Regions from separate parts of the Paenibacillus sp. FSL L8-0436 genome, predicted to be linked through region 2. Evidence: riboswitches for the same ligand, from Rfam matches in the RefSeq annotation. Region 2 holds a riboswitch; each other region holds the start of a gene.
The links. Region 2 has a riboswitch for cobalamin ahead of metE (5-methyltetrahydropteroyltriglutamate--homocysteine S-methyltransferase). Riboswitches for the same ligand answer to the same signal wherever they lie in the genome.
Positions count from the first base shown of each region.

Region 1: linked by a shared signal. The riboswitch ahead of NSS79_RS09000 (energy-coupling factor ABC transporter permease) and the one ahead of metE (5-methyltetrahydropteroyltriglutamate--homocysteine S-methyltransferase) in region 2 are both predicted to bind cobalamin.
Region 3: linked by a shared signal. The riboswitch ahead of NSS79_RS04960 (DUF4430 domain-containing protein) and the one ahead of metE (5-methyltetrahydropteroyltriglutamate--homocysteine S-methyltransferase) in region 2 are both predicted to bind cobalamin.

Region 1 covers NZ_CP151955.1:1,981,044-1,984,320, reverse strand. Annotated here, with positions in the region: gene cbiQ (cobalt ECF transporter T component CbiQ) at 1-780, opposite strand, end outside; gene NSS79_RS09005 (energy-coupling factor ABC transporter substrate-binding protein) at 764-1,060, opposite strand; gene NSS79_RS09000 (energy-coupling factor ABC transporter permease) at 1,060-1,824, opposite strand; cobalamin riboswitch at 2,087-2,276, opposite strand; gene NSS79_RS08995 (ArsR family transcriptional regulator) at 2,440-3,277, shown strand, end outside.
Region 2 covers NZ_CP151955.1:5,174,331-5,177,607, reverse strand. Annotated here, with positions in the region: gene NSS79_RS23830 (undecaprenyl-diphosphate phosphatase) at 1-576, shown strand, start outside; cobalamin riboswitch at 862-1,073, shown strand; gene metE (5-methyltetrahydropteroyltriglutamate--homocysteine S-methyltransferase) at 1,237-3,277, shown strand, end outside.
Region 3 covers NZ_CP151955.1:1,071,034-1,074,310, reverse strand. Annotated here, with positions in the region: gene NSS79_RS04960 (DUF4430 domain-containing protein) at 1-1,830, opposite strand, end outside; cobalamin riboswitch at 2,093-2,293, opposite strand; gene NSS79_RS04955 (glycosyltransferase) at 2,748-3,277, opposite strand, start outside.

The sequences.
Region 1 (3,277 bases), 3.2 Mb from region 2:
CAAGATCCATAGCTGAGCGAGCAGCAGCAGGGAAATACCGGTGCAGGCCTGAACCGCGAATCTGCGCGGCACCGGTTGTGACAAGTAAGGCGGCAAAATAATCTCACCCATGTACCCCCGGGTTATCAGCCCTTGCGACAGCCCATAGTAGCGGTGCATCGTATTGGCAAACAGCGAGCCCGCCATTCCTGCAACTTCACGCAGTTTGGCCACCCGTCCTCTTTTGCCGCCGCGCAGCCGCCGGGCCAGCATCATTCCATGTGCTGTATCACTCAGCAGGAATAGAAAACGGTACATAATCAGCATGAGCTCCAGTACGATCTGCGGCATCCGCAGCCTGCGGAGTACCTGCAGCAATTCTCCGAACGGTGTTGTAAATATAATGAAAAAGCAGCAGGTCAGGCAGGCCAATACGCGCGCCAGCAGCAATCCTGCCCGGTGCAGCCCCTCCGCCGTAATGTATAGCGAACGAGTCGAAGCCGGGAGCTGCAAGGACATTACCGCCTCACCGGCAGTTGGAAGGCCAATTTCAAGCAATAAGGCCGGCAGGCTCAGACAAAAGAACAAAAGTGCCGTACCAAACAGCAGGCCGTAGGCGCGCAGCGGGATTTTGGCGTACAGGACACACCACACGGTCATCCAGCCCGCAATCACAAGCTGCAAGGCCGGATGAAGCGCATAGGAAAGGATGAACATGACTGCTGCGAACAGGCTTTTCCACATCGCGGGCAGCTGCCTCAGCGCATTGCTGTAGGATAACGCATCAATTCTTCTGATCATTAAGCTTGCGCCGGTCCTGTCTGCCTTTCAGCAGGCCGATGGAATAGCCAATCACTCCGGCCCCGATCGCCGCCTGCAGCGCGAACAGCATGCTTTCCGTTTCGCCGGGCAACTCCGTCAGCGGTTTGAACCAGGGCTCATAACCGGGATCAATCTCTGTAATTACACCCTCTGCGGCATCGTCAGCCCCGCCGAATTCCCCGTTCACCAGCAGCAGAGGCAGCACCACCAGCAAAATCACCGCCAGCAGCATCAACCCATTTTTCCACTTATTGCTCATCACAGACTTCCTCCCTTGGTTTGCCGTTTCAGCAGTGACAGCTCATTCGGGCTGTAGGATTTCAGCCAGTTCCAGAGCAGCACGGTCAGCAGCCCCTCGCTGATAGCGAGCGGAATCTGCGTCACGGCAAAAATACCGCCGAACTTAATCAGAGAAGCCAGCACACCTCCGTCTGCTGCCGGAAAAGCCACTGCAAGCTGAACCGAGGTCACTACATACGTCATGAGATCAGCCACTGCCGCCGCCATAAAGACAGCCAGCTTTTCACGTCCATTCACCTTCATCAGCAGTTTATAGACCGCATACCCGGCAAAAGGACCAGCCACCGCCATCGAAAATGCATTCGCTCCGAGTGTCGTTATCCCCCCGTGTGCCAGCAGCAGCGCCTGAAACAGCAGCACAACAGACCCGATTACGCTCATCGGCAGCGGCCCCAGCATTACAGCACCAAGTCCCGTTCCTGTAGGATGGGAGCTGCTTCCGGTTACGGAAGGCATTTTGAGTGCCGACAAGACAAAGGTAAATGCACCCGCCAGCCCAAGCAGCAGCTTCAGCTCCGGGTTGTCCTTGGTCATTTTCTTCAGCTTAAGGACTCCAAGGGCAAAAAACGGCAGAAACGCCGCCCACCAAAATACGGCCCAGCCTACCGGCAGAAACCCCTCCATAATATGCATCGCATTGGCCGTGCCCGGCTCATTCAGCAAAAAATAAACGCTAAATCCGGCAATAAGTGCAGCAAAACTCCAAAACTTGCGTTTGTTCATGCTTTTCCCTCCATCGATTCGTCATTTTGTGCCGCATCAAATCAAAAACTCCCGCCCCGGGGGGTGGGAGTGCTATGTACGTCATCAGATATGTAAGAGATGGTGTTCCCGCTGCAACAGCGCGGAGAATTCGCAGAATTGTAATGTGGGGGAGCTGAAGACGGCACTTGCTCTGCACCAAATCTTCAAAATCCACCGTCTCCAAAACTGCATGCCTTCATCTCTTTAACCAATTCGTACACCGCTCCTATCCGCGTAGAGTCGTGGTGCGCGCAAACAAGGTAGGTCTCCTGGCTCGGGATCATAACGCCTTCCTTCGTCTTCCCCGGCTGTTTGCCGAGTGACATGCTGAAGTTCAGCTCTTCCTTACAGTGGCGGGACCGCTCGGGATTTGCACCCGATTCCCTGTTACCCCTTGTAGTTACAAGGGCACCTTGTCTTATCGCTAATTTATCCTGTACATTATAGTAAACTTCGCCGGGTAGTGTCTGTGATAAAAGTGGAGCGGCAAAGTTCTCCAGCACACCATCCGGTGAACCCTACGGGTTGTAAGAAAGCCATTTAAGTAATATAATTATTAACTATATAACTTGAATCCGGAGGCGTACCCAGAAAATGAAACTTGATCTTACCGAAGATTCCCTGCCGGTGTACGAGGCGCTCTCAAGCGCTGTACGTCTGCGAATGCTGCAGCTGCTTGCTGTTCAGCCCATGAACGTAAAGGAATTGGCGGGAGCGGTCAAGCTGAGCAGCGCCATTATGACAATGCATGTGCGTAAGCTGGAAACGGCCGGACTGATCCGCACCCATATGGCCCCCGGACGAAGCGGACTGCAGAAGATTTGTTCTCTTGCCGCTGAAGGGGTGGAGATTATCTTCCCGCTCCAGGCCAAAGCAGAGCGCAAGGGTCACCGGAAAGAAATACCGGTCGGACATTATTCCGACTTTGAGATAGAGCCAACCTGCGGACTGGCCACTACCGAGCATATCATCGGCAGCTTCGACGATCCGCGTTATTTCTGGGATATGGAGCGGATGAATGCCGGAATTCTCTGGTTTGGCAAAGGTTATGTCGAATACAAAATACCCAACTTCCTGTTGTCCAGCCAGCAGCCGGAGGAGCTCATCATTACGATGGAGATTGCCTCCGAAGCACCGTCAACCAATAATAACTGGCCTTCGGATATTGCGTTCACGCTGAATGGCCAGAAGCTCGGATATTGGACTAGCCCAGGCGATTACGGAGACAGCCCGGGGAAATATACCCCTGCCTGGTGGCCGGCGTACACCAATCAATACGGCCTGCTCAAGCAGCTGCGCATTACCCCAAAAGGAACCTATATGGACGGCTTAAAACTCTCTGACATTACGCTGGAGCAGGTTGCAATCCGCAACAAGCAGTGGACCTTCAGGCTCTCGGTGGAAGAGGATGCCGAACATATCGGCGGGCTCA
Region 2 (3,277 bases):
GTGGAGACGGAAGGCCGGCTGAAGCTGGCGCAGGTCATTGTAGGACTTATCCCTGCAGGAATCCTCGGTTTTCTGTTCGAGGATTACATCGATGAGCATTTATTTTCAACATCAACGGTGCTGATCGGTCTGGTCATTGGTGCAATATTCATGATTTTTTCCGACCGGTTCGCCCCCAAAAATATCAAGACAGAGAGTGTTGACCAAATTACATATAGACAGGCGCTATCGGTAGGTTTGATCCAATGCTTGTCGCTCTGGCCCGGCTTTTCACGCTCCGGATCGACCATCTCAGGTGGTGTGCTGCTGGGTATGAGCCACCGTGCGGCTGCCGATTTCACCTTTATTATGGCAGTGCCGATTATGGCGGGTGCGAGTCTGATTTCACTGGTCAAGAACTGGCAGTATTTTACGATAGATGCCCTGCCGTTTTTTATTGCCGGGTTTATTAGTGCCTTCCTGTTCGCGCTGCTCTCTATGAAGTTTTTCCTGAAGCTGATCAACCGGATCAAGCTCATGCCGTTTGCGATTTACCGTCTCGTTCTTGCCGGGGTAGTCTACCTCGTCTGGTTCTAAAAGACAGGCTGAAACAGTCCGTTAACTGCTATCATTTATCGAAAAGGAACCGGGTGTACCTCCTTGCCAAGGACGGTGCAGCGGTTCTTTTTGCTGTATACCAAACGTTCTGCTGAAGCTGCTTCTTGAAGAGAGGCTGTGAGGGAATGTGCGGCAGAATCCCCGCAAAATGAGCCTGCACGGCGCCAGCTATAGGGAATGTGTATAACGGGAATACCCGTAAATCTGTTGCGGATAAGGCATCGGATTCAGTATGATGACATCAGATTACGGGATGAATACAATTTGCAAATATCGGAGACAGGCGCCAGCCAGAGCATCAGAAAGGCCCGGAGGCTTAATAGGGAAATTCGGTGACAAGCCGATGCGGTCCCGCCACTGTAACGGAAGAGTTCATAGCAGCCCATGTCACTGGCCATCTCTACTTCGCCGGGAAGACTTGCTGATGGATGCCGACGCCGCTAGCCAGGAGACCTGCCCGTCTCAACAGCACTGCAGTACCTACGGAAGATAGGGAGGTGTTAAGACGTTACCCATTGGCAGCCCATGGGCGTCTTTCCCTGCGGCCTGGTTAGGGGAAGACGCTCTTTATTATTGATACCGACTGAGATCATTAACTAAAGCTTAAGGCATTTATTATAAACAAGGGAGTGACTGTATATGACAAACAACATCAAGACGAGCAGCCTCGGTTATCCGAGAATCGGAAAGAACCGGGAGTGGAAAAAGACGCTGGAGGCTTACTGGAGCGGCAAAATCAATGAAGAAACCTTCCGTGCGGAAATGGCCGGGATTCAGCTTCAGCACCTCAAGACACAGCAGCAGGCCGGGATCGCACTGATTCCTGTCAATGATTTCACCTTTTATGACCATGTGCTGGATACCGCTGCTATGTTTGGCATTGTTCCTCCGCGTTATGCCTACGATGGCGGTGGCATTCCGCTCGATCTGTACTTCGCCATGGCGCGCGGCAATTCGGCCGCCCCTGCCTGCGAGATGACCAAATGGTTCAATACGAATTACCATTATATCGTGCCGGAAATCGGCGGGCAGACTCCCCGCCTGATTGAGAACAAACCGCTTGCTGCCTACCGTTTCGCCAAAGAGCAGGCGGGTATTGAGGGCAAGCCGGTTATAGTCGGACTCTATACCTTCCTGAAGCTCTCCAAGGGGTTCGCTGCTGATCAAATTGCAGAGGTTGCTGCCCGTTTCCTGCCGGTGTATGTGCAGCTGCTGCAGGAGCTGCAGCAGGAAGGCGTGGCTTGGGTACAGATCGATGAACCGGCAATTGTCACCGGCTTAACCGCGGAAGAAGTTGAACTGCTGGGAACGATCTACAGAGAGATTGCTGCAGCAGTGCCCGGACTTCATGTCTTGCTGCAGACTTACTTTGAAGCCGCAGAGCCGCTGGAAGTGCTGCTGAAGTTGCCTGTGCAGGGCATCGGATTGGACTTCGTCCATGACGGCGGGGCCAATCTGGCCTCGATCCGGCGTCTGGGCTGGCCAGAGGACAAATGGCTGGGAGCGGGCATTATCGACGGGCGCAATATTTGGCGCTCCGATCTGGATGCCAAGCTTGAGCTGGTCCGCGCACTGAAGTCCCATGTGCCGGACGAACGGCTGATCCTCCAGCCATCCTCCAGTCTGCTGCATGTGCCTGTAACTGTTCAAGGCGAGGACAAGTTAAAGCCTGCGGTACGGCAAGCGTTGGCCTTCGCCGACGAGAAGCTGGCGGAGCTGAGCCTGATTGCAGCAGCGGCGGGCGAGGATGGGCAGGTCTATGCCGCAGCGCTCGCCGAGAGCCGCGAGGCGCTGAAAGTGTTCCGCGCCCTGCCGGAACGCGGGCGCCAGGATGTGGCTGAGCAGGTGCGCAGCCTGGATAAGCTGCCGGACAGCCGCAGCTTGCCCTTCGCGGAACGCGTAAAGGTGCAGCAGCAGAAGTGGCAGCTGCCGCTGCTGCCGACAACGACGATCGGCAGCTTCCCGCAGACGCCTGAAGTGCGCCAGGCCCGGCTCAAATGGCGTAAGGGCGTCTGGAACCAGGAGCGTTATGACGGATTTATCCGCCAGCAAATTGCAGATGCGATTACTTTTCAAGAGGAGCTCGGGCTGGATGTGCTCGTGCACGGTGAATTTGAGCGGACGGATATGGTTGAATTCTTCGGCGAGAAGCTGGCAGGGTACCTCTTTACCAAAGGGGGCTGGGTCCAATCCTACGGTTCACGTTGTGTGAAGCCGCCGGTCATTTATGCCGATGTTGCGTTTACCGGCCCTATGACCGTGAAGGAAAGTCTGTACGCCCAGTCGCTCACCAGTCTTCCGGTAAAAGGGATGCTGACCGGTCCGGTGACCATTCTGAACTGGTCGTTTGTCCGTGATGATCTCAGCCGTGAAGAGGTGGCTAACCAGATCGCCCTTACCTTACGTTATGAGGTTCAGGCGCTTGAGGAAGCGGGAATCGAGATGATTCAGGTGGATGAACCGGCGATCCGTGAAGGCCTGCCGTTAAAGGCTGAAGATCATGAGCATTATTTGAGCTGGGCGGTAAGATCTTTCCGTATCGCTACCAACTCTGTGAAGGCGACCACGCAGATCCATACGCATATGTGCTACAGTGAGTTCAATGACATGATCGGACCGATCTCGGCGATGGATGCCGATGTAATCTCCATCGAGACCTCGCGCAGCCATGGGGAGCTGA
Region 3 (3,277 bases), 3.3 Mb from region 2:
ATAGGAGGACTCCGTAATCTCCAGCGGAATATTTCCGGATGCCGTAAGCTTCTTCAATGCCGCCAGCGCGTTGGATGCTTGCAGCGCTCCCTCAGCGACCGGCCCCTCAGGTCCTTCAACCGACAGATGGACTGGTACATTCTTGGAGATTACCTTTACAGCTTGCGAATATTTAACGATAGTTGGTGCATTGTCCGCAACATAGCCGGTTACGGTTAGCGTATAGTCTCCTGCCGGAACACCTTCGGCAAATACCGCTTTGCCGTCTTCACCGGTTATTGCCTTCCAGTCTCCGACCGCCACCTCCACACCAGATGCACTTGAGGTTACAGGACTCGAAATATTTGTGGCATTGTCCCATACCCATTTTATCTGGGTAACCGTGACTGAGAAAGGCTCCTCCTCACCCGGCTGCGACGCGGACAGCGTCAGCGAATTCACCAGCTGCGTATCATTGCCCGCATAATAAACGAGGACCCGGTCTGCTTCCTTAAGTTTAAAATCCTTCATTCCTACATCGGGATCAATCCATGCCCCGTCCCGGGACACAGCATATTTCCAGCCATCCCAGCCGCCGTAGATTCCGGCATGGATACCGCCGATTCCCGTCACATAGCTGCCTGATTCATTCTTAATCGGAAGGCCCTTCTGGACTGCCACTTTCTCCAGTACCTCGAGGACATTGCCTGCGTATGCCATCCCTTCTCCCAGCGTGTTCTGCGGCCCTTCAATTACAAGGGGCACATACACTAACGGATTCGGAACCGCAGGCTTAGTGAAGTCATACAGCTTGCCGTTTCCGCCCCCGCTGTACAGGGTGTAGGCCACCAGCGCCTGCAGCCCCTGCTCTGTAGCAAATGCATTTACATTTCCGCCCTGATTATGGGCAAACCCGCCGCCCTCTACGCTGAAGCTGAGCAGTCTGCTTATCAGGTCTGCTTCACCCTTGGTGAATTCTGCTCCTTCCGGGTCTACCCCGAAGGAGGCAAGGCCGATAATGACCTGTGCCGCGCTTTCGCTGCTGCCTCCAAAGCCACCGTTGCTGTCCTGCGCAGCGGACAGCCAGGCTACTGCTTTTTGCCCGGCAGTTGCAACCGCCGGATCACTCTTATGCGCAGCAAGGGCCGTCAAAGCCATCGCCGTCATATCCGGCTCGCTTGCCCCGGAAGTCAAGGCGAACCCGCCGTCTGCATTCTGCTTGGACAGGATCTCGCTCAGCAGCGCCGCTTTGCTCCATTTGGCATCCGCCCCAATGGTATAATTGCCGGAATCCAGTGCCAGCAGCGCATAGACCGGATTGTTCAGCGTCTGGCCGCTCATTTTGTCACTGTTATAGATACGCTCAACCAGATTATAACCCGGCTCAGAGCCGTTTCCGGCAAAATTCGCCGGATCAGCCCCCACGGCTTGTACCGCGAGCACAATCCGTGCATAATCAGTGATTGCGGCAAAGCTGCCGCTGGCCGCCCGCACTTTTTGCTCCAGCAGCCGGACATAACTTTCCGGTACTTTGTAGCCCGCCTGTGCGAGGCCAACCGCCTGCCATTCTGACGTCACACCGCTGCTGAGCATATACTCGGCAGCCGCATAGGTCGCTCCGGCAACGGTAATCTGCTGCTTCGCTGTTAATGCAGCCGCAGCCGGCTCTGCACCAGACTCGTCTGCTGCATATACAGCAGACGTAACACTTTCCGTTCCCCCGGACGCGGTAGCGGAGACCGCCCCGGCAAACACTTGTCCTGAAGGAACAAGCGCTGTTCCCAGAATCGAAATAACCAGCAATAAAGCCAGGCCAAGCATAAAGGACTTGGCAGAGAGAAGAGTCTTCATCGTTAACCTCTTTCCGTGAATAAAATAGTGAAGCAGCGGACAACAAGAAGAAACGGCTATGCTGTCCCTTTCAAAAGGACGGGGCCGTTTCTGCGAGAGAGAAGGAACACGTACAATAACTGACTTATACTTCATCCTCATCCCTCAAAAAAACCGCCCCTGCTAAGGGCGGCCTCGGAAGAATACAAATGAAGCACGGCGGTGCTCAAGCTCCGCGCCCACGTCCATTTGTAATGTTCCGCATTCTTACCCCACGAAGAATAGAAACGTTCAAGAAAAAGGCAGGTCTCCTGGCTTATGCTTCACCGCTTCCCTCCGCCTTCCCATCCTTGCTTCACAGGACAGTGGCACCCTTAAGAGTCGCTCCGCATTTACAGTGGCGGGACCGCGCCGGACTTACACCGGCCTTCCCTTTTAAGCAAATTCTATGGATAGAATCTGCACCCTTTTCACTAGACTATCAAATTTTAATATTCATAATCATATCCACTATTCCCTTGTATGTCTATAGAAAAGCTGTTCCAATGCCGCCCGTTGTCGGCTGATCCCTTTTCGAAAGCATCAAACATACTCTTCGTTGCTCCCAGCCTGTCTGCACGCAGTTCATCATTAGTAGCGGAAAAAATGCCCGCTAAGTTTTGGCTACTCCCACATTAATAAGGATTAGGCGGATTTACACCCGCTATTATTTCGCAAAACGCCTCATCTGGCTCAACCGGATAATTTAGCGGTAATATTTCGTCTTATACCACTTATTCTCAATCTATAGTCCACAATATAGGGAAATATCCCCTTTACTGGGTATGATCTGCAATAACCAACACCGGAGCTCAGTGTAAAAAAAATCCTGAACGCGCATCTACCCTACTCTTTCGGGCAAAACATGCAGTTCAGGATTTTTGTCTATTTATATCGCTTTACTCAGGAGCATCGGTTGCTGCTCCGGCATCATCCGAAGGCGTTGCAGTCGCAGCTGCAGTAGGCTGGGCACTCGGTGTAGGGGCAGCCGTAAGTGCCGGATCCGACTGCAGAGTCAGCTTATAATCGCCCGCGATGATCATGTTGCCTTCGGTCAGCTTAGCCCCCGGTTCCAGATCCACAGTGACTTGGTACGATGCTCCCCCGGTCACACCCGGCGAAGGCGAGGATGATACAGCCGGGGACGCGCCAGCTTCCGTTCCGGCGTTCACATTCCCTGTCGCGCCGGCTTCCGTTCCGGCGTTCGCGTTCCCTGTCGCGCCGGCTTCCGTTCCGGCGTTCGCGGTCTCCGTCGCGTCAACTTCCGTTCCGGCGTTCGCGGTCCCCGTCGCGTCGGCTTCCGTTCCGGCGTTCGCGGTCCCCGTCGCGCCGGCTTCCGTTCCGGCTGACGCATCCGGCGTTGCCGTTCCACTGCCGCCGTTCAAGCCGGCGGCTCCCGCATCCGGCGACGGAGTCAGGCATCGGCTCG